Regions from separate parts of the Halomonas sp. KHS3 genome, predicted to be linked through region 1. Evidence: predicted binding sites of a transcription regulator. Region 1 holds the regulator's gene; each other region holds the start of a gene.
What was found. Region 1 encodes sigma-54, which starts transcription at its own class of promoters, with help from an activator protein. Its sites were predicted from a motif close to TGGCACNNNNNTTGCTNT; they were not measured.
Positions count from the first base shown of each region.

Region 2: the regulator sigma-54 is predicted to act here: its motif matches at 5,196-5,213, upstream of RO22_RS05185 (NarK family nitrate/nitrite MFS transporter).
Region 3: the regulator sigma-54 is predicted to act here: its motif matches at 3,000-3,017, upstream of RO22_RS19320 (2,4'-dihydroxyacetophenone dioxygenase family protein).

Region 1 is NZ_JWHY01000002.1:1,366,072-1,376,112, forward strand. It holds gene RO22_RS08295 (YhdP family protein) at 1-573, shown strand, start outside; gene tldD (metalloprotease TldD) at 570-2,021, shown strand; gene yjgA (ribosome biogenesis factor YjgA) at 2,059-2,580, opposite strand; gene pmbA (metalloprotease PmbA) at 2,704-4,044, shown strand; gene RO22_RS08315 (HPr family phosphocarrier protein) at 4,061-4,330, opposite strand; gene rapZ (RNase adapter RapZ) at 4,376-5,308, opposite strand; gene RO22_RS08325 (PTS sugar transporter subunit IIA) at 5,396-5,866, opposite strand; gene hpf (ribosome hibernation-promoting factor, HPF/YfiA family) at 5,871-6,179, opposite strand; gene RO22_RS08335 (RNA polymerase factor sigma-54) at 6,277-7,689, opposite strand; gene lptB (LPS export ABC transporter ATP-binding protein) at 7,819-8,568, opposite strand; gene lptA (lipopolysaccharide transport periplasmic protein LptA) at 8,580-9,095, opposite strand; gene lptC (LPS export ABC transporter periplasmic protein LptC) at 9,107-9,676, opposite strand; gene RO22_RS08355 (KdsC family phosphatase) at 9,677-10,041, opposite strand, start outside.
Region 2 is NZ_JWHY01000002.1:664,885-674,925, forward strand. It holds gene RO22_RS05165 (GNAT family N-acetyltransferase) at 1-294, opposite strand, end outside; gene RO22_RS05170 (LLM class flavin-dependent oxidoreductase) at 318-1,310, opposite strand; gene RO22_RS05175 (SDR family oxidoreductase) at 1,452-2,144, opposite strand; gene RO22_RS05180 (nitrate regulatory protein) at 2,275-3,552, opposite strand; gene RO22_RS05185 (NarK family nitrate/nitrite MFS transporter) at 3,678-5,030, opposite strand; gene RO22_RS05190 (patatin-like phospholipase family protein) at 5,373-6,392, opposite strand; gene RO22_RS05195 (CZB domain-containing protein) at 6,496-7,620, opposite strand; gene RO22_RS05200 (murein L,D-transpeptidase catalytic domain family protein) at 7,791-8,513, opposite strand; gene RO22_RS05205 (murein L,D-transpeptidase) at 8,619-10,041, shown strand, end outside.
Region 3 is NZ_JWHY01000010.1:29,225-39,265, reverse strand. It holds gene RO22_RS19335 (MFS transporter) at 1-601, opposite strand, end outside; gene RO22_RS19330 (alcohol dehydrogenase catalytic domain-containing protein) at 594-1,598, opposite strand; gene RO22_RS19325 (SDR family NAD(P)-dependent oxidoreductase) at 1,598-2,416, opposite strand; gene RO22_RS19320 (2,4'-dihydroxyacetophenone dioxygenase family protein) at 2,425-2,952, opposite strand; gene RO22_RS19315 (sigma-54-dependent Fis family transcriptional regulator) at 3,178-4,980, shown strand; gene RO22_RS19310 (NAD(P)/FAD-dependent oxidoreductase) at 5,165-6,349, opposite strand; gene RO22_RS19305 (efflux RND transporter periplasmic adaptor subunit) at 6,486-7,568, shown strand; gene RO22_RS19300 (efflux RND transporter permease subunit) at 7,568-10,041, shown strand, end outside.

The DNA of each region.
Region 1 (10,041 bases):
CTTGACCAACCGGTGGCCATGCGTAGCCGAAGTACCGATGTGGCTGCTTCGCTTGATTGGCCGGGGGCGCCCTGGCAGTTGGAGTTAAGCCGCTCAGATGGCTATATCAGTACCGACATTCGTGATGGCCGCTTTGTCACTCTGGAATCGGCACCTGCGCGCTTAATTGGCTTGCTCAATTTCGATAATATTTTACGTCGTCTACGCTTGGATTTTTCCGACGTTACCGGCCGCGGCACGGCATTTGACCGTGTTAAGGGGACGGCTGATGTTACTGGTGAGTTGCTGACGCTGCGCGGGCCATTGCAAATTGATACTCCGGCCACCACCCTAACGCTTACCGGCAGTGTCAACCTGGTGACGCGTGAACTTGACCAGCGGCTTGGCGTCACACTACCAGTGACGCAAAGTTTACCGATCGCGGCGATTGCCGTTGGCGCACCCATCGTGGGTGGCGCGCTGTTCCTTGCTGACCAGCTGTTTGGCGACGCCTTAGATCGCGCCACGACACTCCATTATCGCGTGCGAGGCCCTTGGACTTCGCCGCAGGTTACTTTAGAAGGCCCCCAATGACCGCATATAAAAGTGATGTAGATACGGCCGCCGCCATTCTGTTGACCCCCGGAGGGCTCGATTTAGAGGCTCTGGAAACGGGGTTGGGCTACGCCATGGGCGCGGGCATTGACTATGCCGATCTCTATTTCCAGCGTACCTGGCAAGAGGGCTGGGTACTGGAGGATGGAGAGGTAAAAGAGGCCAGCTACAATATTGACGGTGGCGTCGGCGTACGCTCACTGGCAGGTGAAAAGACTGGCTTTGCCTACTCCAACCAAATAACGGCCGATGCGCTAATGGACACCGGCCGCACGGCGGCAGGCATCGTCCGCAGCGGTCAACGTCTGCCTGGACAGTTGGTGCGCCCGGTATCCGCCATGTCGCGCTATGCGGGAATCGACCCCCTGGCCGGGCTAAGCGCGGAAGACAAAGTCGCCATGCTAAAACAGGCTGACAAAATCGCGCGTGCTGCAGACCCGAGCATCAGTCAAGTGAGTGCTTCTCTTTCAGGTACCTACGAAGTAGTGCTGGTGAGGGCAAGCGATGGCACCTTGGCGGCGGATATTCGCCCGCTGGTGCGCTTTAATGTCAGCGTTATCGCGGTTAAAAATGGTCGTCGTGAACGCGGCAGTGCGGGCGGCGGTGGCCGTTACTCCATGGCCAAGCTGCGCGATGACCAAGTTGCCGAGCAGTACGCCAAAGAGGCGGTGCGTCAGGCACTGGTCAACCTGGAAGCCGTCGATGCGCCCGCGGGGCAAATGCCTGTGGTGCTGGCGTCGGGGTGGCCGGGAATTTTGCTTCATGAAGCCGTCGGCCATGGTTTGGAAGGGGATTTCAACCGTAAGGGCAGTTCCGCTTTTGCTGGCAAAATGGGCGAGCGCGTGGCCGCAAAAGGTGTGACGATTGTCGATGATGCGACACTATCGGATTGCCGTGGCTCGATGAGCGTGGATGACGAGGGCACGCCGGGCCAATACACGCCGCTTATCGAAGACGGCATTTTGACTGGCTATATGCAGGACAAACTCAATGCCCGCTTAATGGGTATGGCCCCCACTGGCAATGCGCGACGCGAATCCTTTGCCCACCTGCCGATGCCGCGCATGACGAATACGGTCATGCTTGCGGGCCAAGATGAGCCCAGCGATATTATCAAAAGCGTTAAGCGCGGTATTTACGCGGTGAGCTTTGGGGGCGGGCAGGTGGATATCACCTCTGGCAAATTTGTGTTCTCTGCCAGCGAAGCCTACTTGATTGAAGACGGTAAGGTGACGGTGCCGGTGAAAGGCGCCACCTTGATTGGTAACGGGCCGGAAGCGATGCAGCGTGTTTCCATGATTGGCCATGATATGGCGCTGGATACCGGCATTGGCGTGTGTGGTAAAGAAGGGCAGGGCGTGCCGGTGGGTGTGGGCCAGCCCACCCTGAAATTGGATGAGCTGACCGTCGGCGGCACGCAGTCTTGATAGGCGGTCTTGAAAAACCGTCTTAAAGAGGCTGTTTTTAAAGTGCAAGGGTTTCGCGCAGGTGTTTGAAGAGCTTGCGCGAGCTGGTCGGCGGTTTGCCCTGTTCGCGTTCCCGCTGGGCGTTGCGAATCAATTGACGCAGTGTCTGGCGATCGGCGTCGGGGTGCTCCGCCATAAACAGGTCAACTGCCGCATCGCCCTCGTCAATTAAGCGTTCCCGCCATTTTTCCAGTCGGTGGAACGCGTGGTCGCGCTGCTCTTGCTCCTGGTCGATGGAGTCGAACACGGCTTGAATGGCGGTAAGATCCTCTTTACGGATCAGCTTACCGACATACTGCATATGGCGGCGGCGACCTTCATGGGAGCGAATACGCGAGGTTTCCTCGATAGCGCGTAGCATATCGTCAGAGAGGGGGAAACGGGCGCGTTCCGCCGGTCGCATGGCGATTAAGGTTTCCCCAAGTGCCTGTAAGGCATGCATTTCGCGTTTGAGTTGCGACTTGCTAGGGCGTTCTTCCTGTTCTTCTACTTCAACGGGATCGGGACGTTGCTTACGCATAGTGTGACTCACAGACAAGATTCGTGGCGGCATTATACCAGCTGCGAGTACAACATTGATTCGCCGATGACACTCTCTTGCAAGACTTTGGTTGAGAGGCATTCGGTTGAAATAGGAGGCCATATGGCACAGGCATTTGATGCATCCGCGCAGCAGTCGCTATTGACCGCGCGCGCCGAAGAGGCGTTAGCGCTGGCGAAGCGCTTGGGCGCGGATGCTGCCGAAGTAGGCGCAAGCGTCGATCAGGGTATAGGCGTTAGCGTACGCCTGGGCGAAGTTGAAACGGTTGAGTTATCCCGTGACCAAGGCATTGCCGTCACGCTATACGTGGGTCAACGTAAAGGCAGCGCTTCATCCACTGATGCCAGCAGTGCCTCGATCCAGGCAGCCGTAGAGAAAGCGCTGGCGATTGCCCGCTATACCGGCGAAGACCCGGCCGCAGGGCTGGCCGATGCCTCCCTTATGGCTACTGAGTTGCCCGATCTAAAAGTGCACTACACCTGGGCGCTCACAACGGATGAGGCGATTGAGTTAGCGCTTGCCTGCGAGCAGGCGGGGCGAGACGTTGACGGCATCTCACAGTCAGATGGCGCGTCTCTCTCCAGTGGCGAAGGGGTGCGCGTTTACGCCAATAGCCACGGCTTTTTAGGTACCCAAAAGGGCAGTAGTCACTCTCTTTCTTGCATGCTGATTGCCCAAGACGCGAGCGGTATGCAGCGTGATTATGACTACACCTCTGCCCGTGACCCCAAGGCGCTACGTGACCCCGCTGAGGTGGGGCGCGAAGCCGCGATGCGTACGCTGCGCAGGCTAGGTGCTAAACGGCCGCCAACGGGCACCTTTCCGGTGCTGTTTGACCCATCGTTGGCCAGTGGCTTGATTGGCCACCTGCTCGGTGGGTTAGCCGGTGGTGCGCTTTACCGGCAGGCCTCGTTTTTGTGCGACCGGCTCGGTACACCATTGTTTCCCGACTGGTTTAGTCTCGAAGAGCGGCCAATGGAGATTGGCGCCACGGCAAGCTCACCGTTTGATGGCGAGGGCGTGCAAACGCGCAATAATCGCTTTATCGATCAGGGACGCATTGCCAGCTATATGCTCTCTTCTTACAGCGCTCGTCGTCTCGATATGCAAACCACGGGCAATGCCGGTGGGGCACGTAACGTGCGTTTAGCAACGCCACTGCAATCACGCGAAAGCTTGTTGCAAGAGATGGGGCGGGGTATTTGGGTGACTGAGTTGATGGGCCAAGGTGTCAACGGTGTGACCGGTGACTATTCCCGCGGTGCAGCAGGTTTTTGGGTCGAAAATGGAAAGGTGCAGTACCCGGTCGAAGAGTTCACCATTGCCGGAAACCTGGAGCGGATGTTTGCTGGCTTAGTAGGTATTGGCGATGACACTGATACCCGTGGCAGTGTTCACACGGGTAGCTGGTTGATTGATGCCATGACCGTGGCGGGGGACTAACAAGCCAAGCGGCGGCTTACTGATCCTCCTCAAAGCGGGCGTCGAACAGCGCTTGAATCGCTTCAAGCGCCTGTTCGGCGTCATCGCCTTCGGCGGTGATTCTAAGCTCGGTGCCACAAGGTGCGGCAAGCATCAGCAGTGACATGATATTGGCGGCGTCGGCGGCCTGTTGCTGTTTGTAAACGCGTATTTTTGCCGTGAACTGTTGGCCGCATTTGACCAGTTTTGTCGCCGCGCGAGCGTGTAGCCCGCGTTGATTGGTAAGTGTAAGTATGCGTTCTGGCACCCTGGTTCCTTTTCGCCGAGTGGTGTCATTAATGGATAGACGCGCTTAAGAGGTCTCTGGCCGCTCGTTAGGTGTGGAAGCGCTGACGAGGGGAGCGGCCAACTGTTCGCTTATGGTGTAGTGCAGACCCAGTTCGCGGTGGCGAAGTTGAACTTCGCCCATGCTAGGAGTCAATTTTTCCGCTAACTTCTCGGCCATATAGACCGAGCGGTGCTGGCCACCAGTACAGCCAATCGCGATAGTCATGTAGCTACGTTGGCTATTCTGGTAAGCGGGTAGCCAACGCTCTAGCCAGGCCAAGATGTCGTCGCTCATGGCATCAACAATCGGATAGCTGTTCAAAAAAGCCACGATTTCCGCGTCGCGGCCAGTGAACTGGCGCAGCGTTGGATCCCAGTACGGATTTGGCAGGCAGCGCACATCGAAGACCAGGTCGGCGTCTAACGGTACGCCGCGTTTATACCCAAACGATTCCAGCGTTAGCGTCAGCTTGTCGCGCCGCTGATGGGCTACTTGGTCGGTAATGCGACGGCGTAAATCGTGCACCGATAATCGTGATGTATCGATCAATAGATCGGCCAGATCGCGAATATCCTCTAGCGTCGTCTCTTCTTTATTGATCGCCTCTTCCAGCGTCATTTCGCTATCGCGGGTCAGCGGATGACGGCGACGCGTTGCTGAGTAACGCTCAAGCAGTATGCGCGCATCGGTGGTCAGGTAAATAACTTGAAAGTCGATTTTACGCTGGCGCAACTCGTCTAATAAAGAGGGCAGGCGCTCCAGAGCTCCCGGCAAATTGCGGGCATCAATACTCACCGCTAAATGTGCTCGGTCGCCCTGGTCACGCAGTTCATCCACCAACGACCCCAGCAACATAGCTGGGAGGTTATCAATCGCGTAGTAGCCAAGATCTTCCAGCGCTTGCAAGGCGATAGATTTACCTGACCCGGAGCGGCCGCTAATGATCACCAGTTGCATAGAGTCTCTCTTTGCTTTGATCAAGCTGCGTTGAGGGTGGTGAGCGGATAACCTGCTGTGATCTGCCCTGAACAGGGTTTCAGACCCTTAGGCCGCTGATTGCTCGCGAATTTTGGCGGTAATCAGCTCAAGCAGTTCGCGCTGGCTGGCTGCTTTACGCAGTTGCTGGCGCGTGTCCGCATCATTCATGATGGTCGCTACCTGACCCAGTAGTGAGAGATGCGTGTCATCTGCCTCTTCGGGTACCAACAGGACAAACACCAGATCTACCGGGTCGCCGTCGATAGCGTCAAAATCGATCGCTTCAGCCAGTTTCAAAAATCCAGCGATAGGGGCGTTGCAGTGGGGGCTACGCGCATGAGGAATAGCCACGCCGTTACCAATACCCGTACTACCTAAGCGCTCGCGGCCGATTAAACGGCTAAACACTTCTTGGCTGTCCAGGCTGGGGATATTTTGGGCGATAAAGGTGCTGTAAAACTCCAGCACCCTTTTTTTGCTGCCCCCGGGGACGTCGAACAGAACGCGTTCCGGGGGGAGTATGGTTTCCAACGTCATTGAATTAACGCACACCGGCGCCTTGGGCGCGAGCTTGTGCTTTTTCCTTGTGTTTAACGAGTTGACGGTCGATTTTGTCCGCTAGTGCGTCGATAGCGGCGTACATATCACTGTCTAGGGCTTCCGCATGTAAGTCAGCACCTGCGGCGTGCAGCGTACAGGCGGCCTGCTGGCGCTCTTTCTCCACTGATAAGGTGACTTGCACCGTAGTTATATTGTCGTAATGGCGCTCTACACGCTCAAGCTTCTCGTTGACATAGTCACGCAAGGCGTCAGTCAGTTCTACGTGATGACCAGTGATATTTACTTGCATTGACGTGCTCCTTATCCATCGGACTGTACTTCGATTGTAACCCTTTTTGCCGCGTTGCAAAGCCCTTGTCGAGAGTTTCCCTGAAACGTTAACGAAGTTAGCGCAAACGACGCCGTTCACTGGAAGAGGGAATGCCCATGGCTTCACGGTATTTCGCCACCGTACGACGCGCCACTTGAATCCCTCCTTCGCCTAATAGCGTCACTAAGCGGCTGTCTGAAAGCGGCTTGCCGGGCGGCTCCTCTTGAATCAGTTTCTTGAGTCGTGCACGGATGGCGGTGCTGGAGTGGCTGTCGCCATCTTGACCGCTCACCTGGCTTGAGAAAAAGTATTTGAGTTCAAACACACCACGGGGTGTATGGATATATTTTTGCGTCGTTACCCGTGAAATAGTCGACTCGTGCATCTCCACGGCTTCGGCAATGTCGGCCAGTATCAGTGGTTTCATGGCTTCTTCGCCGTGCTCTAAAAAGCCAATCTGGCGGGTAATGATTTCGCGACCAACACGCAGCAGCGTATCGTTTCGGCTAGAGAGGCTCTTGATCAACCAGCGCGCTTCCTGCAAGTGCTCTTTGAGAAACTGGTTGTCATCGCTTTTATCCGCACGCTTAATCAAGCTGGCGTAGTCGGGCTGAATGCGCAGCCGTGGCAGGGCCTCGGGGTTGAGCTCTAAATGCCAGCCTTCATTATCGTGGCGGACGACTAGATCGGGGGTGACATAGCTGTCATCGGTGTCGCCGTAGGCGCTGCCTGGGCGTGGGTCTAGGCTGCGAATAAGCAGGATGACATCGGCCAGCTGTTCGTCGTCGAGCCCTAGACGGCGTTTCAGCAGACGCATATCGTCTTTGCCAAGCGCTTCGAGAAACTGCCGCACCAAGCGGCGGGCGGGAACCAGCAGTGGCGTATGATCGGGGAGAGCGGCGAGCTGCAGCATCAAGCATTCACGCAAGTCACGGGCAAATATGCCGGTCGGCTCAAACTGCTGGAGCTTGAGTAGAATGGTTTCCACTTCGCGCTGGCTTAGCCCGTCAATGCCCTGGGCACGAAGCCCTTCACGGATGTCGTTGAGCGGCTGGGTCAGGTAGCCGTTGGCGTCTAGCGCGTCGATTAAACTTTCCGCGACAAGCTGCTCGCGAGCGCTAAAATCGGTCATGGCGAGTTGCCACAGCAGGTGGCCATGAAGGCTCTGCCCGGCTGCCTGGCGCTCAAAGTCGGGGCCTTCGCTGCTGCCCCCCTGGCTTCCCATATCTTGATAGGTATCTGACCAGTCGCTATCTACCGAGAGCTCAGTAGGGATGCTCTCTGACCACTCTTCTTCCTTAGGCTCGCTGACAGCCTGTTCACTAAATTCATCTTCCTGCTCCAGCATGGGATTGGCATCGAGGGCCTGCTGAATTTCTTGACGAAGATCTAGCGTAGAGAGTTGCAGCAGCGCAATGGCCTGCTGCAACTGGGGCGTCATGGTCAGCTGTGTGCCGATACGCAGTTGGAGAGAAGCTTTCATGACCATCTGAGAACCACTCGTTAATCAGAATGCTCCACCCTAGTGCGAGTGAGTGCTTGGCGCAAGTGCAATAAGCATGCCATTGGTCGTAAAGTTGTTTTAAAGCGCTATTTAGGGGCGATTAAGGCAAAAACATTACAGGCGAAAATCGGCGCCCAAATACACATCCCTTACTTTTTGGTTGGTGAGAATCGAGGCGGGCGAGCCACTGGCGATGATTTGCCCATCGCCGACGATATAGGCGATATCGCAAATGTCTAGTGTTTCACGCACGTTGTGATCGGTGATCAGCACGCCGATATGGCGCTGTTTCAGTGCACGAATGATGGTTTTAATCTCACCTACCGAGATGGGGTCAACGCCCGCAAAAGGCTCATCGAGCAGAATAAAAGCGGGCTCTGTGGCTAGCGAGCGGGCTATTTCTACACGCCTGCGCTCGCCGCCCGAAAGGCTCATGCCCAGGTTGTCGCGAATATGGGTGATATGGAAGTCTTCGAGTAGCGCTTCCAGGCGCTGTTCGCGATCGCTGCGGTTAAGCTCTTTGCGGGTCTCGAGTATCGCCATAATATTCTCGGCAACCGAGAGTTTGCGGAAAATAGACGCCTCTTGAGGTAGATAGCCAATCCCCGCGGCTGCGCGCTCGTGCATGGGGGCGCGCGTTAAATCCACATCGTCGATACCCACCTTGCCAGCGTCGGATTTGACCAGCCCAACAATCATATAAAATGAGGTGGTTTTGCCCGCGCCGTTGGGGCCCAAAAGGCCAACGACACTGCCTTGGGATATCTCCAGATTGATGTCTTTGACCACTCGGCGGCGTTTGTAGCTTTTAGCCAGGTGGTGGGCATAAAGGGTTTTGATCGGCGCAGTGTCAGCAGTGGCCACAGCTAGGCTCCCTATTGTTCAGGCTGAAGGGTCATGCGTATGCGCTGGGGCTCGCTGCCATCAACGTCAGAGCGCGCTTGAATCACTTCTCGGTCAATAAAATACTCAAGGCGACCGCCACTAAAGGTGTCCTCTTGCTGGGTCAGTTCGGCTTGGTCGATCAGCTCTACGCGACGCTCGGCGACGTGATAAATAATCCGCCGCGCCCAGCCTTCCGTGGGGCCTTCTTGCCCTTCGCCTTGATGGCGCAAGTAGGCGCGCTCACCGGTAGCGGTGGCTGTCGAGAGTTCGCCCGCGTCGTTGCGTTCGATCTCTACCCGCTCGCCGCGCAGTTGCATTTCGCCTTGGCGAATGTCCACATCCCCAGTATAAACAGCTGTGCCTGCCCGCTGATCAAGATCTAAACGGTCGGCTTCCACTTCCACTGGGGCCTGGGAAGATGAGTTGGTTTGGGCTAACACTGATAAAGGTATCGCTAAACCGAACAGTGCAGTGTAGAGCAGGGCTGGGGAAATCATGGCTTTCATGGCGGTTCCTATTAGCGTTGTGTGGCCGGGGGGTGCGTGCCGCGCACATTATCCGTTAAGCGAACCTGGCTGGTGTTAAGCCAAACGTCCATACGTGAAGCGCTCATTTGCTGCGGCGGTTGCTGCATCAATACCGGTGTGTCACTCCAGGCATGCTGCTCGAGGCCATCATAGTGCAGTAGCTCGGTATCTAGCTGCCAGCCTTCATCTGGTGCAAACAGTCGAGCCGAACCTGACAGCAGCAGGGCTTGGGTAGCGGTGTTGAGCGTGCCTACATCGGCGCTGGCCAGCCACTGACGGTTTTCGCTGTCATACAGTACTGCCTCGGGCTCTTCCGTCCAGGTTTCGCTGCGCTGCGGGGTATGGATAAGGCGCGGTGTTTTTAGCGACTGCATGACACTGCCGTTATCCCCGAATAGGGTAATCTCGGCATTTTCCAGCACGTGGCCAGGTTCCTGAGCCTGTGCTTCGGGATCGATGCTGGTGTCTTGAGGCCCGCGGGGGTCAAGCCATACCAGCAGAATCCCCAGCGCGATGACTAGCCCGGCTAACCAGAGGCGTACTTTAAAGCGTTTAAACATTTACGTGCGGCCGTGCAGATAGGTGTCGAGCACCGCGCCCCAGTGTCCTTGAGATTCAAGCAGCGTATCGCAGATCTCACGTACGGCACCGTGGCCACCCAGGCGTTCGGTAGTCCAGTCGGCGTGGGTATGCATATAGTCCGGCGCGTTTGGCACGGTAATGCCGACGCCGCAACGTTTGATAGCCGCTAGGTCGGGTAGGTCGTCGCCACAATAAGCCACCTGCTCTAGTTCAATATCGAGGCGCTGGCAGAGCCCGCGCAGTGTGGCCAGCTTGTCTTCACAGCCTTGGTGAACATGGTCAATGCCGAGTGCCGCCGCGCGTTGGCTAACCATGGGGGAGTCGCGCCCGGTAATCAACGCGA
Region 2 (10,041 bases), 700 kb from region 1:
TCGCGCTACGCCTTTGCCCCGTGCGGCGGGGGGCACCATATAACCACAGTTACATATATGATCGCCGGGGCCAGCCGCGTTGGTTTTTAAGTAGTAAGCGCCCAGCACTTGTCCGTTTTCATCTTTGGCAACCACACTGGCGTTAGGCGTTTTACACCATAACTGACGGGCAGCTTCAAAACTGATATCGGGATCAAACGCATAGGTCTCTTGCGCTGCAACAATGGCTTGGAAGGTGGGCCAGAAAGCAGCAAAATCGTCATCCGTTATTGGAGAGAAAGCGAGTGTGGTCATAACTATCCTGTGCAGCTAAGCGCTTATCGGGCGACCTCAGCCACAATTTCGTAGCTGCGTAGACGGTCGGCGTGGTTGTAAAAATCGCTATTAATCATTAGTTCATCGGCACCAGTGCGTGTTTGGAATTCCTCAAGCTCGGCTTTAACTGTCTCGGGCCCACCAATAATCGCCGCGCCTAAAAATTGGCTGACTTGGGCCTGTTCCATCGGCGACCAATCCAACTGCTCAACCGGCGGTTGTGACTGAGTCGGCTTGCCGCGAATAAGGTTTAAAAACTTCTGCTGCGCTGTCGTGGCCAGGTAGTGAGCCATCGCGTCACTCTCTGCGGCCATCACGGGAAGGCCGACCATCGCATGGGGCTTATCCAGGTGCTCCGAAGGGCGGAAGTTATCACGGTACAAACGCAGCGCTTCAAATAAATAGCCCGGCGCGAACTGAGCCGCAAACGCGAAGGGTAAGCCCAGTTTGGCTGCCAGCTGCGCGCTGTAACCGCTGGAACCCAGCAACCAAATAGGCACATGGGTACCTTGGCCAGGCACCGCTTTCACTCGCTGCTGGGGCTCTGCATCGGCTAAGTAGCTGCGCAGCTCATTCAGCAGTTGTGGAAAATCATCGACCCCGGCGTGGGCGTTGCGGCGCATAGCCTGCATGGTGGCACCATCCGAGCCAGGCGCACGGCCTAATCCCAGATCAATACGGCCAGGGTAGAGCGTTTCCAGTGTGCCGAACTGCTCGGCAATCACCAGCGGTGGATGGTTAGGCAGCATAATGCCGCCGCTACCCACGCGGATGGTGGACGTTTGCCCGGCTATATGACCAATCAACACGGCGGTTGCGGCACTGGCGATACCGGCAATATTGTGGTGCTCGGCAAGCCAGTAACGGGTATAGCCTAGCCGCTCGGTTAATTGCGCCAGGGCAACACTATCGCGAAAGGTCTCTGCGGCACTGCCGCCCTGGCGAATAGGTGCCAGATCAAGAACGGAAAGTGCCGTGGAAGCGAGTTGGCTCATGGATCACCTGCAAATTAATTCGTGGGCGCGTCGGGTGAAAAATTACTTAGCGCGCTTGGTAATTACACGTTATGCGGCCATTGCAGATGAATTGCAAGGTGTCGACTATCCAGGTGGCGGATATACAGGTTCGTTGGCTCCTCACTCCTCACTTAAAGGTGGAGTGGGGCGAATAAGAATTTCATTCACATCTACATGGGCAGGTTGCGCTAGTGCGTAAATTACCGCATTGGCGATATCGCGATCTTCTAAGGCATGAGTTGGCGGCTCATCAAAAAAGGGGGTGTCGACCATTCCAGGTTCAATTAGCGTCACACGCATGCCGGTGCCACGTAACTCTTCACGTAAGTTGTAGCCAATTCCGGTGACCGCCCACTTGGTCGCGCTATACATCGAGCCTGGAATAGTCGTGCGGCCTGCCGCTGAGCCGGTGAGCAATACATGGCCTTTGCTGCGTTTAAGGGCGGGCAAACAGGCTTGAATAGTGAGGCCCACTCCATAGATATTGGTGAGAATCATCTCACGCCATGCGTCGTGGTCGGCTTCACTAAAGCCGCCGGGTGAACCGCCACGGCCAGCGTTGGCAAAGACGCCATCCAGGCGGCCAAAGGTTTCCAGCGCCTGCTCAACCATGGCCTGCTGCTGTTCCATGTTAGTCACGTCCAGCTCACAGGTCAGTACGTTTTCCGGCCCCAGCTCTTGCGCCAGTGCGGTGAGCTTGTCGCTAGAACGTGCAGCGAGTACTAACTTATAGCCTTCACGTGCAGCTGCGCGAGCGGTGGCCGCACCGATGCCGCTAGATGCGCCGGTAATTAATAGCACGCGGTGTTGCATGGGGTGCGCTCCTTGCTTGGTCAGTCAAGTGAGCTTTTAGCATGGCTAAGGTGACAGCATCCTGCAAATATAGGCTTAAGCAGCTTGGTATTGTGCTGCTAACTGACTGCTAACGAGGAGCCCATCTACTTTATGTTTTAGCATCGTTGCGTTTTAGCATCGCTGAGAGATCCAGTATCGCTTGAGCCATATCTGCCATGCTTTTGCTTTGATCCATTGAGGTTTTCCGCAGAAAGCGGTAGGCCTCCTCTTCGTTCATCTCCTGGTGGGCCATGATGAGACCTTTGGCGCGTTCAATCAGTTTGCGTTCTCGTAGCGCTTTGCGGGTATTTTCAAGCTCATCGCTGAGCCCTTGTAAGCGGCTGGCCTGGGCTTGGGTGAGCTCGATCAGCGAGCGGCCCAGGGGGGAGGTGAGAGCGTTGGCGGTCAGGTCACCTAATGGTTGCGCTCCATTCAGCGCCAGCAGCTGCTCGCAGGGGGCGGGTGTAGGGTGGCAGGGCTGTGCCTTGGCTTTTTCTAAAGCCTCCTCAGCCTGGCCGATTTTGCGGTGGCAGAGCATGCTCAGTTGTTCAATCAGCGCATCTTCAACCGTTTTCATTGAGTCGATGCGCAGCGTGGTGAGTTCATACCAGGTTTCACCCAGCTTATCGGGTGTCTCTTTGGGTGGTGATTGTTTTGCCGACGAGCGCTGGCAGGCGATATCGCGCAGATGGCAAATACCCGACAGCGTGCGCGGTGAAAGCTCCTTCTGCCATGCCTGCTGCGCTTCGGGTGTCGCAAACTCTACAAAGGTGTCGAAGCAGCGCTGTTGATCTGCCATGAGTTGATTGAGCAGCGCGCGATGGGGCTCGTCGAAGTGGCCATGGGTAAAGCCAAAGGCGCCGCAGGCGCGCTCCTGGCCCGCCAGCTCTTTGCCTTGCATTAAGTGGAAAATCGCTACTAGCGTGCGGGTAATATCGGGATCGATAGAGGTATCTGCGGCCTCAAACACAATGGCTAGTAGGCCACTGGTCAACTGGTTAAACGCCTGGGTCGCTGCATCGGGGGTGATAGCAAAGGTATCAATGGCCTGACGAAGCGCGCCAAGTTCGTCAAGCGCGTACCAGACGGCGGCAATCCGGCGCAGTAAGCGCGCGGCGGCCTGGGGGCGGGCCTCCTCACTGAGCGCTTCCAGCCGTTGGCGCATTAGTGTTTCGGCCTGCTGACTGTGTTGCCGGTAGGTGTCGCGGCGGGTTTTGAAGCGCTGCCCCTGGGAAACAAGGTAAATCGTCGATGCGCCCCGTTCACGCTGGAGCATATGAATAAAGCGGCTGATGTCGCCGACAATATCGGCGGTGGTGGCAAGGTGGGTAAGGTTGTCGATATCGCAACGGATGGCGGTTAAGAGCAGTTGCTGCGCTGAAGACATAGAAATTTCCTTGGTGACTCGCCGCCTAAATGTGAACACTCCCATACCGTTATTCTCCCATACCATGCCGAAGCGTATGGGAGTGAACAGGAACGTTATGGAAGTATGAGTGTACTGGAAAGCGCTTAGCGTAACGACAGAGCGCCCGCGCCTACATCATCACCTACTGCGTCGCTATACGCTTTGGCCTCTTCTGCTTCGGTAGCATCGCTAAAGCGTACCACCAACACACATGAAGCCAGGATCAGTACAGTGAGGCCTAAATAGAACAGACCTTGCTGATAGGTCAGGCTTTCGCTGCGGAACAGAAAGGCAGCGCCTACCGCGCCCACATTACCGCCAGCGCCGACTATGCCCGCCACGGCACCCAGCGCCTTTTTGTTGATAAACGGCACCACGCCAAAAGTAGCGCCTTCCGCCATCTGCACAAACAGGCTGAACACCAGCATGATACCTATCGCTAGGCTTAATACGTGCATCTGCGAAAACGCTACCAACGCAATACCTTCGCAAACCAAGGCAATAAACAGCCAGCGAACGCGTCCTTTCAAGCCCCCTTGCTTAGCGAAAAGATCCGAGAAGACGCCGCCTAAAGTACGCGCAAAAATATTCATTAAACCAAACAGACCGGCAATCAGACCCGCGGTGGCCAGGGTAAGATCAAACTTATCAAAGAAGTAGATGGCGGCAATATTGTTGATCGTCAGTTCCACGCCAAAGCAGAGGCCATAGACAACGAACAGCGCCCAAACACGAATATCCTTGGCGGCGGCTAGAAAGCTTTGCGCGGCACCATTTTCTCCTGAAGCTTCAGGCAATTCGCCGCGTGCGCGCAGGTCGCTGAAGTTGCCGTTGGGGGCATCCTGGGTAAAGAACCAGTAGCCAATGCCGGTAAAGAACATCACTACACCAGGCACCATCATCGCTAAACGCCAGCCAAAGGCTTCGTTAACGCCCAGCATCAGCATGCCCGAGAAGATTAGTGGCATCAGTATCTGCGTGGTGCCACCACCCAGGTTTCCCCAACCTGCGCTAGTAGCGTTGGCAGTGCCGACCACATTGGGGGCGAACATCATCGAGGTGTGGTACTGGGTAATCACGAAGGAGGCACCAATGGCCCCAATGGCTAAGCGCGCCAATAGAAAGGTTTCAAAGCTATCGGCCAAGCCAATGCCCATCACCGGAATAGCGCCTAATATCAGTAGCCCGGTATAGGTTTTACGCGGGCCGATGCGGTCACACAGTACGCCAATTGCAAGGCGCACAATTACCGTAATCGCTACCGAAGCGATAATCGTATTGCCGATTTGTGTTTGAGTCAGTGAAAGGTCTTCTCGAACAATCGCCATAAGAGGGGCGATGCCGAACCAGCCGAAGAAACAGATATGAAACGCGAACCATGAAAAGTGGAAAGCGCGCATCTGAGGAGTCGAGAAGTTAAGCAGCCGAATGCGGTTGGCTTTGTTGCGTATGTCCATGGGATGGCCTCACGGGGCATAAAACGAGTTAGTCGCTACGCAACGCAAACAAGTTAGCGCGTTACGCAAACAATTGACGAGAACATGCCTTCACCGTTGAAGGTCAGGTTCGACGCACTCGTACCCGACTGGGCCTGGTCCACGCCTACCACCACTGGTAGGAGTTATGCAGGTAGTTTGCCAGTTGAATATTTATTGCTAAAAATCAATATCTTAATTTATTTTTGTTGTGCGTGTTAGAGATGAGTGATCAAGTCTATGCTGCATGATTGGGCATGCAACGCCGATTTTGCGGCATCTTGGTGCTAGAAGGGTGCAATGGGCGGACTGAACGTGCAGCCATTATTCATGTAAATAGACGGCATCAATATCCAGTGTGGAGTGGCTACCAATCGCTTCAAAGTGTTCGCTTAACCAACGTTCAGCGGCAGCTTGTCCCTGCTCGAAAAGATGGCATAGAAAAGGCCACTCAGAATTGGATTTGCTGGAGACAGAGAGGCCCTCAAGTGCCTGCTCGCCGCTAATGCGGTGGAACAACGCCTGCTGGTAGCAGTTTTCAATGCCTTGCTCATCGAGGGTATGCTTAAGCAGCGCAATCATACGGATCTCTTTAATCAGTGCTGAGTTAAAGGTGATCTCGTTGAGGCGATTCATAATGGCCGATGCCGAGGTGGGGACTTCGTTACGGCTGATTGGGTTGATTTGTATCAGCAGAATATCCCGTGCGCTGCACTCCTCCATGAGAGGAAACAGGGCGGGGTTACCCATGTAGCCACCATCCCAATACGCTTCGCCGTCGATCTCCACTGCTTGGAATATAAAGGGCAAGCAAGCGGAGGCCATCACCGCGTCAACGCTCATCTCTTCACGGCGGAACACCCGCTGTTTACCCGTGCGTACGTTAGTGGCCGCGACAAACAGCTTAAGCTGTTGGCATTGCCTAACCCGCTCGAAATCAATATGTTCGGCCACGATATCGCGCAGCGGATTTATATTGAGTGGGTTGAGTTGGTAGGGGGAGGCCACACGGCTTAATAGGTCCATCGCAATAAAACCGGGCGAGTGATCCAGGCTCCAGTTGCCGGTCAATATGTCCAAGGGAGAGCGGCGGATGGGGCTGGCCATACCCGCGCGACTCACCGCTTGCCAAAAGTCGTGCAGTGCTTGCCGAGCGGTCTCTTTATCGCCTCTTGTGAGCGCATCGGCCATTACCACGCCATTCATTGCCCCGGCGCTGGTGCCGCTGATGCCCTCAATCTCAATGCGGTCATCTGCCAGTAGGCGATCAATGACACCCCAGGTATAAGCCCCGTGGGCGCCACCGCCTTGTAACGCGAGATCTAGCTTTTTGACCTGTGCCATATGCTTTTTCCCATTGCTGCTGGTGAGGAAAGTGGTTTTATTGCAACCAGCATGGCATAGGCGGCTAGATAAGACGAAAGGCTATTTAGCGTACAACGGCTATTTAAGGTGCGCCCGCAAGCGGTGAGTGATGATTGGTTGAATAGGGCGCCTCATACATGGCGTGCTCCATGAGGTTGTCCAACTGCAGGGCGAGCTGCTGGCTGGCTTCTTCCATGACTCCCAAGGCGGCCAGTTGACCATTGCGGTCGCCCAGGCGGGCAAACTTAAGTGCTTCCGCGCCACTGTCATGCATACGGCGATGGGGTGCCGCCAGCGCTCGATAGGCCTCAGTGCGGGCGTAACGTTGGTGACCTTCTCCATGTTGATGCCAGCGCCCTAAACGGCATTGGTGATGGTCTTCTAGGGGAGTGTCTGTGTTGGCAGAGAGGAGCTGCTTATAAAGCCGACACTTCCACACCGCATGATCAAGCTTCGCGGAGTGTAAAAACGCAGCGGTGGCATTGTGATGAATCACCTTGTGCATATGCTGAGCTTGGTCAGCAAGCTGATGCACTGCCTGCTTGGCTGCTTGCGCGGAATGGGTAATCTCCTCGTCGGCCAGACATTTTTTCACTACGGCCTGCGAGTGTTCTCTTACCTGGCTATTAATTTGCTCCATCAGTAGGCTGAGCTGATGGCTCAAGCTGTGCATAGTCAACGCTAAGCGGTGGACATCGTCTGCAATGGCTGCCAATCCTGGAGATTGCTGGCTAGCGGCATCGGTGCTGCCAAGCAGACCTTGGCTATGGGCCGTTTCAAGGGCCGTACTTACCGCTAACGCCTGGGCGTGGCCTGCACTACGGGCGAGAGCGACCTGTAGCTGGCTTAAGGCGTGCAGAGTTTTAGCTAACACTAATGGGGGTAACGCTTCGGTACGTTCAGTGTCGTGGCAACGTTGGTCAAGGCTACTGACCGCCTGTTCAGCGGTGGCAATTAAATTAACCGTTTCCGTTAGGGTGGCCCGCTCGCCGGCAAGCTGATCCGCGTACTCCTGTATGCCACTATTGAGAGAAGCCAGCATATCCGCGCCTCTCGCCTGCAGCATGCCGATGGATTGTGCCGGTTTCATCAGGCTCAATAATCGGCAACTGGGGGAGGGGGTAGCAGCGTCAAGCTGAGTGCGTAACTCGGCAACTTCCTGTTCCAGGCGGCGAATTTTTTGGTACGGGTGCATAAAGGTGAACATGGCAGAGACACCTACGGCAGATAGCAATATTTTGTGTTAATTTGTCACAAAGTATTGCAGAGGGTTCCCCTGTGCGCCTGATTTAGCGGCCGAAAATGATAAAATTCAGCTACTGATTGCCTGTAAGGCTGAGGTTGTTAACGTTCCCCTCATTAAGATTCTGGGTAACATTAGCGCCGGGCTAGCTGTGCGGCGGTGGCCGTGCAGCCTAAAAACGCGGAGGTGGCCAGCCACTCGGCATCGGGATAATAAGCGAACACATACTGATCCTCTTTTAGACTGTCGATCAGCGGGTAAGTGACGTCTTCGCGTACCGCCGGGCAGCCATGGCTGCGACCGAGCCGCCCCGTTTGGGTGATAAAGGCGTCGCTTACATAGTCCGCGCCGTGGATCACAATAGCGCGCTCAAACGCCAAGTCATTGACGTTGGGTTCCAGACCCTCCAGGCGCAGTGAATAGCCGTTGCGCCCATAGTAGCTGTTCATAGTGCGAAATAGGCCAATGCTGGATTGATGGCTATCGGGGGTATTGGAAAACGTCTCTGCTTGGGCGTCGCCAGACCCCTGGCCGTGGGAGACCAGCTCTTCGAAGAGTAGCTTATGCTGGCGCAAATCAAATACCCACAAGCGCGGCTCGGTAGATGGCAGCGAGTAATCGATCACTGCCAAGCGCTCGGCATTAGGCTCGGCGCAGTTAAGCGCTTGGGCGGCTAAACGCAGCGCATCGGGCGAGGCCTGGGGGGCGAGCTGCAGCAACTGATGGTGTAAAGGCAGTATGCCGCGAGGTGGCGTTGAATCAACTTGGGCGAAGAAACTGGCAGCGTGGAGCGGTAATGTAAATAATGTAAAAGGGAGAGAAAATAATAACGTGGCAACATTTAAACGAAGAGCCATAAAAGTCGATCCTACGAGCAATATAAGTCATTATAAAGATTAGCCGACTAATATAAAAAACAGGGTCGGCGATGTGGAAGACTATAGTAACGCAAGGAGAGGGCGATGAACGAGATACAGCCACTAAGACAATGGGCGATAGGGGTCGCTCTTTGTCTCACGCTTACCCACAGCCCTTTAGGCATTAGCTATGCGAATGCGGATTCAGCGCCGTTACAACAGGCGTTAGCCCAGCAATTAAGCGCGGTGGAGGTGCAGCGGCTACCCGTTGCTGAGTTTTATCAACTGCGCGATGGGCAGCCCGCCTGGCAGGCAGCCGTGGCGGTTGAGTCACTGGTGGCTGCGTTGAATAGCTTGGAAACCGATGGTCTAACACCCGAGGATTACCACGCTGATACACTGATTGATGAGTTCCAGCGCAGTCAGGCAAGCAGTCAAGCCGCTCAGGCGTCGTTTGATATTAAAGCAACTCGAGCGTTGCTGCTGGCGCTGGATCATTTAGAGCGCGGTAAGGTGAACCCGCGCGATGTCGAACCCCAGTGGGATGCGCCGCGCCCTGAACGTCGCTACTCACTGCTGCGTGTGGTGCATGCCGTCGATGACCGCTCGCTTGATAACGCGATCGCGCTGGCTCGGCCCTCGTCTGCTGAATATCAGCAACTGCGCGATGCCTTGAAGCAGCATTATCAGCTGGCTAACCTGGGCAGCGTGCCCTACTTGGCTGCGCGGGAAGAGTCGTTGCGGCCAGGCGATGAAGCCGACGATGTGAGCGTGCTGCGCCAGCGCCTGGCACTATGGGGAGAGGCTGAGTTACAGGTGGCGGATAGCAGCGCCTATCCATTAATCGGTGTACAAGCCGGGTCGAATCGGCGTGCCTTTGATGCACCGCTGGAAGCCGCGGTGAGGCGTTTCCAGCGCCGTCATTTGCTGCAGGAAGATGGTGTAGTGGGCGAACAAACTCGCTTGGCGTTGAACACCTCAGTGGCGTCGCGAATCGACCAACTGCGGGTCAATTTAGAGCGCGCGCGGTGGATCCGTCCGATGCAATCTGCTGAGCCACGAGTATGGGTTGATATTGCAGGCTACCGGATGCACTACGTGCGCCCTAACGGCCAGCACTGGGACGCTCGTGTGGTGGTAGGAACCCCGCGGCGCGAGACGCCGATTATCCACTCTACGATCAGCCATTTAACCATTAATCCTTCCTGGACAATCCCGCCGACGATCATGCGCGAGGATGTGTTGCCCCAGGTGCGTGCCGATATCGACTACTTGGCGCGTAAAAACATCCAGGTGATTAGCCCCATGGGCGAACCGCTTGCTGCGGAGGAGATCGACTGGCAGCGTCCTGGCGGCGTTATGTTGCGTCAGGTAGCGGGTACAGGTAACCCGCTAGGTCGCGTCGTGGTACGGTTTCCCAACGATGAAATGATCTATTTGCACGATACCCCCGCGCGTGGATTGTTCCGGCGTGATCAGCGTGCACTTAGTTCAGGCTGTATTCGGGTTGAAGGTGTGACTGAGCTGG
Region 3 (10,041 bases), on a different contig from region 1:
CACGCATTAACCACCAGAGGAGTCCAGCGGCTAGAAGACCTGGAAGCCCTGCAAGGAAAAACGCCTCTCGCCAGCCAAAAGCAGAAGCAACAGCCACAAGGACAACCGGCGCAGCAAAAGAACCCAATAAATTTGACCCGAAGTTCTGCATGACCCCCATAGCAATGCCCCGCCTTTCAGGAGTAACTTCTATTGCCGTTACTGATTGCGATATAGGCAGGATAGGGCCTTCTGCAACACCCATAAGCAATCTAGCACCGAGAAGCAATAAGAATGAGGTGGCAAGACCTGATAAAAAAGAGCAGAGAGAGAACACAATCGTCGCCATGATCAAAAATATCTTTCTTCGGCCACTTCGATCAGACATTGCACCAAATATTAAACCAGATATTGCCCAGGTGACTGATAACGCAGAGGCTGTTAGGCCTATCTGTAGGTTTGTCAAGGCCAACTCTGGCTGAACAAATGGCATCAGGAAGTTAAGTGCATTCCTGTCAAAAAATACAATGCCAAAGTTAAGGCTCAATAGAGTAACTAAAAGGATTTGATAACGAGTGTTATTGGGCGTGTTAGGCAGGGTAGCTGTATTATTGTTAGTCATGGCTTATTAACACCTTGCATTGATGGGTGCGCTTTTTTAACGCTTCAAATGCGGTTGGCACATTGTTAAGTGGCACGGTCTCGGTGATTAAATGGCGAGGCTCTACAACGCCAGAATCGAGAATATCCAACGCACTTTCGTATTCACGTCGTGAGAAGAAAACGGCAGTTTGAAGGCGTATTTCCTTTGATAAAGCACTAAAGGGTATAAAGCTGTCAGGCTTAGTGCATAAACCAAGAAGCAGAATCGTACCGTGCGTGCGAACCTGCTCAATGGCTTGCGCAATGAGACCAGGAACGCCCGCACACTCGAATACTATGTCTGCTGAACCTCCAAGTGACCGCTCTGCAGCTTTAATGGGTTGATATGGATCACAAACAAAACCGGTCGCCCCCATGTCATAGGCACGTTGTTCTTGGTATCGGGTAATATCCTGTATGACAACCGTCTGAGCGCCAAAGCGGCGCGCCCAAAAAGCGACAGCTAACCCGATAGGCCCAGCACCAAGGATGAGGACACGGTCACCAGGTTTCATGCCGGATAGCTGGAGACCATGGAGAGCAACGGCTAAAGGCTCTACAATTGCACCGTCGTCCATGCTTGCATTGAGAGGAAGAGGTACGCACTGGCGCGCAGCGGTGACGGCATATTCACCATATCCCCCTCCCTCCAACGCCATATCTAGACACCAAGCAGGATTCCCAGAACGGCATGCAGCGCAATAACCGCAACTTCGGAAAGGTATAACGGATACAAGATCTCCTATAGATACATCACTGACTTTTCGACCTAAAGCGACTATCTCGCCTGCATATTCGTGACCCAGCACATCGCCAGGACAAATGCCGAAAATGGGATCCTCAGTCATATGGAGATCGGAGCCACAAATTCCACATCGTTTCACCTGGATGACAACCTCATCGTCTCCTGGTGTAGGGTCTGGAAGTTCGCAAACATCTAAAGGCTGGTGTAACCCCTGAAAGACGGCAGCACGCATCAGCCCACCCTCCCAAGAGAAGTGCCTCCGTCAATAACCAATTGAGCACCGGTCATATAGGAAGAGGCGTCAGAGGCTAGGTATAGCGCCAGTGCCTTGATCTGTTCAGGATCAGCGATTTCCCCTAGAGGTACCTTGGCGTTCCAGGCCTGGCGAACTGCTTCGTCTTTCAACCAGCCACCACCAATGTTGGTTACGAAACCGCCGGGCGCGATAGTGTTGACCCGGATCCGGAACTCTGCCAACTCTAAGGCAACTTGACGTACTAAATGGGACACTCCCGCTTTTGCAGGCATGTAAGCAAGCCCGACCACAGGCTCTGTAATAAAGGCAGCATTGGAGGACGTGACAACAATTGATCCTCGACGCCGTGGCTTCATGTATTTAGCTGCCACTCGCAGAGTATTAAAGACCCCCGTCAGATTAATAGAAATTGTTCTATCCCAGCGGGCTGGATCTAAAACGTCAATCTGACCATCTCTATTTCGCCCTCCTGAAGGGTTCCAAAACCCTGCCCCAGGATCGATCCCCGCATTAGCAAAAACAATATCCAAGTTGCCAAACTGGCGGACATGTTCTTCGAAGGCTCGACTGGTCTGCATTCGATCAGCGACATCTAGCTGGACAGCATGAACCTTGCAGCCTTCGTCACGGAGTCTTTGTGCCTCACATTCGGCTGCGTCGATGTTTATATCCGCTAGTGTCACGTTAGCTCCGTTTTCTGCCAACGCTTCGGCATAGGCAAGTCCTAAACCTGAGGCTCCCCCCGTGATCAGGGCTGAACGCCCTTCTACGCTGAATTGCTCTAATACACGCATATCCCACCTCATAGAAATAACTGTTCATTGATGGGGATATTGTGTTCTTCACAATAAGTGACGTAGTGATTGATGAACCAGAAAACATCCAGCGTTTCTGCCCACTCCCCCTTCTCATCGAAGAACTCGTTAGCTCCCTGCATCCAAAATAGAGCTTTCATTCCATTAGCATCGTCGGTCACTAACGTGTGAGCCTGTCCGGGCATTTCCGTTATAAACTCACCAGGCCCGCAAACCCAGTCGTATTCCAAATATCGGAAAGATCCCTCCATTCCTACAGCCCATACCATTCCTCGGTGCTTATGGGTACCAATCACACCAGGGCTTTTAATCCATAAAATATTGCAATAAACATTATTCCTTACATCAAAGGCCAGATGCCGTATAGCTGCATTATCACCAAAAGGAACCCATGGGCTTTCTACCTCAGAGAGCCCTACATAGCTTCCCTCACGCCCAAATCGGTCTTGCATTGCCTTCATTGGCTCAGGAACTTCTACGATACGATAAGCATTACTAGCGGGTGCATTAGCCATTATTGTTCTCACTTTATTTATGGAAACGATGTATTACAGAGAACTATTCAGCAATTGCTATGCCAACTACTCAAAACCTAGACCTTAGTATAAAAAATAAAGTAAAATTCTTATTATGCAAAGGAAGTTAAGAGACTAGACACGACTAAAGTACAACTGAAGGATTGAACAAGACTCGCCAGTATTTAATTAATTTAATATTTTTAATAAAAAAATGAGAAAGACATGACAAAAAAAATGACGCTTTCGAAAATGACAACGCAACCCAATCAAGCGAGCTCTTGTGAGATAGGCCTTGATGATGGAGACCCACCCACTTTACGTGATTTGACAGAGAGGCTGCGCCTTACCCCTAACGATGGAAAAATTTGGTTCGATGATCGCCGCATGGTGCTACTTGGGGCTAATGCATTTGGTGTGTTGCGCAGAGAAATCATTGAATCACTAGGCTTTTCTAGAGCATGCAGCTTGCTGATGCGCGTAGGTTTTTCAGCTGGATCTGCCGACGCAGCTTTTGTACGAAAACATTGGCCACTAAACGATGAAGCTGGTGCGTTGACCGCGGGAGAGCGGTTACATGCGGTCATGGGGATGGTTAAAGTCGAAACGGTACGACGCGACCACGACATCCCGAACGGTATTTTCAATGCCGAGTTCCTTTGGCATGGTTCAATCGAAGCCGCCGAACATATAAATGCGTACGGCCTATCACGTGAACCGGTTTGCTGGATGCAGCTAGGTTATGCCAGCGGCTACGCCAGTGCTTTCTACGGTAAGCGAGTGATATATCGTGAGTTGGAGTGTGCTGGCTGCGGCGGCTCTTTCTGCCGAATCGTAGGTGAGATGACAAATCAAGAAATAGGCAGTACCCATGACCTTAGCTGGCTCACTCCAGGAGAATACCTTGCGCCTGAAGCGCGTAAGTCGTCTCGACAAACCACTGGCGTTACGACAGCGTCATCTCCTGCCTCTATCCATGAGAAAATAGATACCCAAAAGATCGTGGGTATTTCAGCAGCAGTCAGTATTGCTTTGCAGAAGATCGAAAGAGTCGCGCCAACGCCAGCCACGGTACTGTTCAATGGAGAATCAGGTGTTGGGAAAGACTTGTTTGCTAACGAGCTTCACCGCAAAAGCAACTTGGCAAACGGCCCCTTTGTCGCCCTTAACTGTGCTGCAATCCCTGACACATTGGTTGAGGCAGAGCTGTTTGGCGTAGAAAAAGGTGCGTTTACAGGTGCAGAAAAAAGTCGACCGGGTCGGTTCGAACGAGCCAATGGGGGCACACTATTTCTTGATGAAATTCCATCATTAAGTTATGAGGCACAAGGTAAGCTTCTTCGCACCCTGCAGAATGGTGAGATAGAAAGAGTCGGTGGTGCACACCCTATTCAAGTTAACGTCAGGGTTGTTGCCGCCTCAAATAAAGATCTTTTCAAGGAAGTGCAGAATGGACTATTCAGAGAGGATCTTTATTACCGCTTAAATGTTTTTCCTATTCGCCTTCCCCCTCTTAGAGAACGCCAGGATGATATCCCCTTATTGATCGAACATTTTTTATACCGCTACTCAAACGTTTATAAAAAAAATATTCCAGGACTCACCCGAAAGGCCAGTGAAGCACTTTTAGACTATAGTTATCCTGGAAATATTCGCGAGCTTCAGAATTTAATAGAACGTGGCGTGATTAACGCGCTAGATTCTGAGCCGCTCAATGTGTTTCATATGTTTGACGACGTTGGCTTTGCCACAAAACTCAATCCCCCTTCAGGCCTCAATATTGATCCCACAGGAGAGCTGGAGGCTGGCACAAGTGGGCCTGATCTATTTGGCCGGGGTAAGATTGACGATACGCAGAAGAGCGCTAAATATCACAGGAGAAGTGAAGCAGAAATTTTGTCAAATGCACTTTATAAAACAGATGGCAACGTGTCTAAGGCCGCCAGAGAACTAGGCGTAACGAGAGCTAAGCTAGCCTATCGAATTCAAAAAGCTGGATTAGATCCTAGTCTGTTTCGGCACTTGTAAGGAAGCGCCTGATCGACCTACCAGCCGACCTCTTGGCAGCATTGCCCTAGGCTCTGTTGACTTTTCAGCGCTGCCATAAGCGAAACGTCAACAGCCCCTAAACTTGAACCCATCGCCAAAATACAAGAGGCTTAATACAGCCAGTGTATCGGTTTACGGCACTTGCAAATCTTTGATCAGCTTATTAAACAGCCTGCCCGCAGGCTACGCCACTCGCCCACGCCCACTGAAAGTTATACCCGCCTAGCTCTCCCGTTACATCTAATACTTCTCCGATAAAGCGCAACTGTGGTAAGCCTTTAACCTCAAAGGTTTTGGACGAAATCGCGTCGGTATTGACCCCGCCCATGGTTACCTCTGCGGTACGCCAACCTTCTGTTCCTGCTGGTTTCAGTTGCCAAGCGTTGAGTCTTTGCGCCCACTCATCCAATGCGGCATTAGCATACTGGGCCAGGGGCCGCGCCAAGTCATGGTCGGGGTACCACTCCAGCAGTGCTTGCGCAAAGCGTTTCGGAAAGCGTTCGCCAAGCCAAGTCGAGAGCTGACGCTTAGGCGTTTCTTGGCGTGCCTCACGTAGGGATTCCGCCACGTTTTCATTGGGCAGTAGATCGATACTAATGCTCTCCCCTGGCTGCCAAACGCTGGATATCTGCAGCATCGCCGGCCCAGACAAGCCGCGGTGGGTAAACAGCATGGGTTCCACAAAGCGGCGACTGCCAGCACTAACAGCCACTGGCACGCTCAAACCAGAGAGCTCAGCTGCGCGCGCTTTCCAGCTATCGCTTAAGGTAAAGGGCACCAGCCCGGGTCGCGTAGCGAATACCTCTAGACCAAATTGACGGGCAATGTCGTAGCCAAAACCCGTCGCGCCCATGCTCGGAATGGAAAGCCCACCGCTCGCGATGACGACCACCCCGGCATCGATTTTACCTATCGAAGTCGTTAGACGCATGGCACTGCCCTGTTGCTCCACGCGGGTAACCTGGGTGCTGAGCCTGATTTCAGCCCCAGCCCACTCACACTCGGTCAGTAACGTATGGACAATATCTTTAGCCGAGGTTGCACAGAATAGCTGACCCGGCGTTTTCTCAACATGTTCAACGCCATGGCGCTCGACCAGCTCAACAAAGTGCTCAGGGCGGTAACGTTTGAGCGCCGAAATACAAAAGTAAGGGTTTGAAGAGTAAAAGTGCTGTGGCGTTGTGCCAAGATTGGTAAAGTTGCAGCGGCCACCCCCGGACATGAGAATCTTCTTGCCCGCTTTGTTAGCATGATCAAGCACTAAGACCCGCTTTCCGGCATAGCCTGCTTGCGCTGCGCACATTAAGCCTGCGGCGCCAGCACCGATGATGACAACGTCATAGATCATAATGGACAGCTCATATTGAGAGCGACTCCCGTCGTAAAAGGCAGGCATTCTAACAGGGTCGCACTTAAAAATTATTATGCGGATACAATTACCATATACAATAACTGTATAAATATTATCTAACGCTGAGAACACTATGCTTTTGCCCTTTCATCGACGACGGCTGTTGCGACTCGCACTCCTGCCTCTCACTCTTCTGCTTTCCAGCGTAGCGTTCGCCCAATCGGCGCCGTCAGTCATAGGCACCCGGGCGATCATGACTACCTGGTCGGATCCAATAGAAGCCTTGGGCACCCTTCGTGCCGATGAGAGCGTCACACTATCGGCTACCGTCACGGATATCGTTGCCGAGATCAATTTCCGTGACGGCGAGCAGGTCGAAGAAGGCCAGTTGCTTATTCGTCTGGAGGATGCCGAGGAACAGGCGCAGCTGAGGGCGTCCCAGGCACTTCGCGAAGAGCGGCGTAATGCGTCAAATCGCGCTTCGCAGTTGCAAGAGCGCAACCTGGCGGCTCGGGCCGATGTAGAAGATAGCCAATCACGGCTGCGCCAGGCAGATGCCGATATTCAAGCGATTGAAGCGGAGTTGGCCAATTACCAGATAAAAGCCCCCTTTAGTGGCCGCGTCGGCTTTCGCAATATCAGTGTTGGCGCCCTGGTCACTCCAGGCATGGATCTGGTGACGCTCGATAAATTGGATGTTATGCAGCTAGATTTCAGCGTCCCCGAAGTATTTCTCGACCGCCTCTCACCAGGCTTGATGCTCAATGCCACAACTGCCGCCTACCCTGACGCCCTCTTTAGCGGTGAAATTGCCACCATCGGCACACGGGTGGATCCAGTCACGCGCAGCGTAAGCGTCCGCGCTGATCTCGAGAATACCGATGGCCGCTTGCGGCCTGGCATGCTGATGGAAGTGATCGTTCAACAGCACGTACGCGATACGGTTGTTATCCCTGAGGCGGCCATTGAGCCTAGCGGTGACCGTCACTTCGTGATGTTAATTGAACAGAGTGAAGGCAGCACACGCTTGGCACAGCGTGAAGTGGTGATCGGCGAGCGCCGCAATGGCGAGGTGGAAATTCTCGAGGGACTCGCCGCCAACGATTTAATTGTCTTTCATGGCCTACAGCTGGCCCGTGACGGGCAAGAAGCCAGGTTAATCGGGATCGCCGATGACGAGACCGGTATACGAGCGCTGTTGGAGGCCGACCGCTAATGCGTTTATCGGATATCTCTGTTCAGCGGCCGGTATTGGCGATGGTAATCGCGGCGCTGATTATTGCCTTTGGCCTGCTGGCACTCAATCGTCTGCCGCTGCAAGAGTACCCCACCATCGACCCGCCAGTGGTCACCATCGATACCCGCTACCCCGGAGCCTCGGCCAGCGTCGTCGAAACACGGATTACCCAAGTATTAGAAGACCGCATTGCTGGCGTTGAAGGCATTGAGCTGATTACCTCGCAAAGCGAGGATGGACGCTCTCAGATCGAGATCGAATTTGGCATTGATATGGATATCAATGCCGCCGCCAATGATATTCGCGACCGCATCTCCGGCGCGCTGCGCAACCTACCCGACGACGCTGACAACCCAGAGGTCACCAAAGCCGATAGCAGCGAAGAAGTGGTGGTTTGGTTAAGCCTTTCCGGAAACGACTATTCCATTACTGAGCTAACCGACTACGCTAACCGCTTTTTGGTCGACAGCCTCTCCGTTCAGCCAGGGGTAGCACGGGTGCGTGTCGGCGGCGGCAGTGACTACGCCATGCGCGTGTGGCTGGATCGCAATGCCTTGGCCGCACGGGGACTCACCGTTAGCGATATCGAAGACGCACTGCGGGCAGAGAACGTAGAGCTACCGGCAGGCTCGCTTGAATCCAAGGATCGGCAGTTTATTGTCCGCCTCCCCCGTAGTTTTGCCAGTGCCGAAGATTTTCAGCGCCTCGCCCTCAGCTCTCCTCAAAACCAGGAGGAAAACGGCTATCTGGTGCGCCTTGCTGACGTAGCAAGAGTAGAGGTCGGCGCGGTGGAGGATCGTTCTGTCTTCCGCTCTAACGGCATCCCCATGGTCGGCCTGGGTATGATCATGCAGTCGACGGCCAATGTGATAGAGCTCTCTGAAGCCGTTCAGGTCGAACTTGAACGCCTACAAGGTACCTTGCCTGAAGGGATGTCACTGAGCCTGAACTACGACGCCTCGCTGTTCGTCTCCGGGGCGATTGAGCAGGTCGTTATGACGCTGTTTATCGCCATGGGCTTGGTGGTGGTGGTGATCTTTATGTTTTTGGGCAATTTGCGCACCACCCTGGTACCCGCGGTGACCGTTCCGATTGCCGTTATTGGCGCCTTTACTGCTCTGGCAGCGATGAATTTCTCAATTAACCTGCTAACTCTGCTGGCGCTGGTGCTGGCGATCGGTCTGATTGTCGATGATGCCATCGTCGTGCTTGAAAATATTAACCGGCGTATGCACGACTACGGCGAGACGCCGCTAGTCGCCGCCTTTCGAGGTACCCGGCAAATCGCCTTTGCAGTCATCGCCACCACCCTAGTGTTGGTGGCGGTTTTCTTGCCACTCAGTATGTTGCAAGGCGATATTGGCCGACTATTTTCCGAGTTCGCGCTAACCATGGCCGCTGCGGTAGTGGTCTCTACTCTGCTAGCACTGACGCTTACGCCGATGATGGCGTCTAAAATTCTTAAGCCGGGCATGCACGAAAGCCGGATTGGCAAGGCTGTGCAGTGGCTGCTCAGCGGCACACAGCGCCGCTATCAGGCCACGTTAGAGTGGATGCTCAAAATGCGCTGGCTGGTGGTCGCGGCGTTTGTATTATTGATTGGCGCCACCGCCTGGCTGGCCACGGTACTGCCCAACGAATACACGCCTCAAGAGGATCGCGGTAACTTTATCGTATTAGTGAATGGCCCTGAAGGCGCCACCTTCGACTACATGATGGACTACATGGATGAGATCGAAGCGCGGATGACGCCACTGGTGGAGAGCGGTGAGTTGGAGCGCGTAGTCGTTCGCGCCCCTCGTGGCTACGGCAACATAGAGAATTTCAATAGCGGCTTTATTATCGTCAATATGGCCGACTGGGGCAGCCGACGCAGTGCCTGGGAGATCATGGGCGAAGTACGCGAAAAGCTGCGTACGTTGCCGGGGGTACAAGCCTTCCCGGTGATGCGCCAGGGGTTTGGGCAGCGTACCCAAAAGCCGGTGCAGTTTGTACTGGGCGGTGGGACTTACGAAGAGCTTGCCCGCTGGCGCGATACGCTGATCGATCATGTGCGCGAAAACAACCCGCGCTTGATGGCACTAGAGAGCAACTACAACGAAACCCAGCCACAGCTAAGAGTCGATATTGACTACGAGCGTGCCGCTTCGTTGGGCGTTACGGTTACCGAGATCGGCAGAACGCTTGAAGTGCTGTTAGGTGGCCGTAACGTCACTCGCTATGTTGATGATGGTGAAGAGTACGACGTCATTTTGGAAGGTGACCGCGGCAGTCAAAACAGCCCGAGGGCGTTGGATAACATTCAGGTTCGATCCGCTCGCACAGGTGAACTAATCCCCCTGGCCAGTTTGGTCACCCTCTCCGACTTTGCTGGCGCCAGCACTTTGAACCGCTTTGACCGTATACGGGCGATTACCATTGAAGCCAACCTGGCGGATAGCTACCCCCTTGG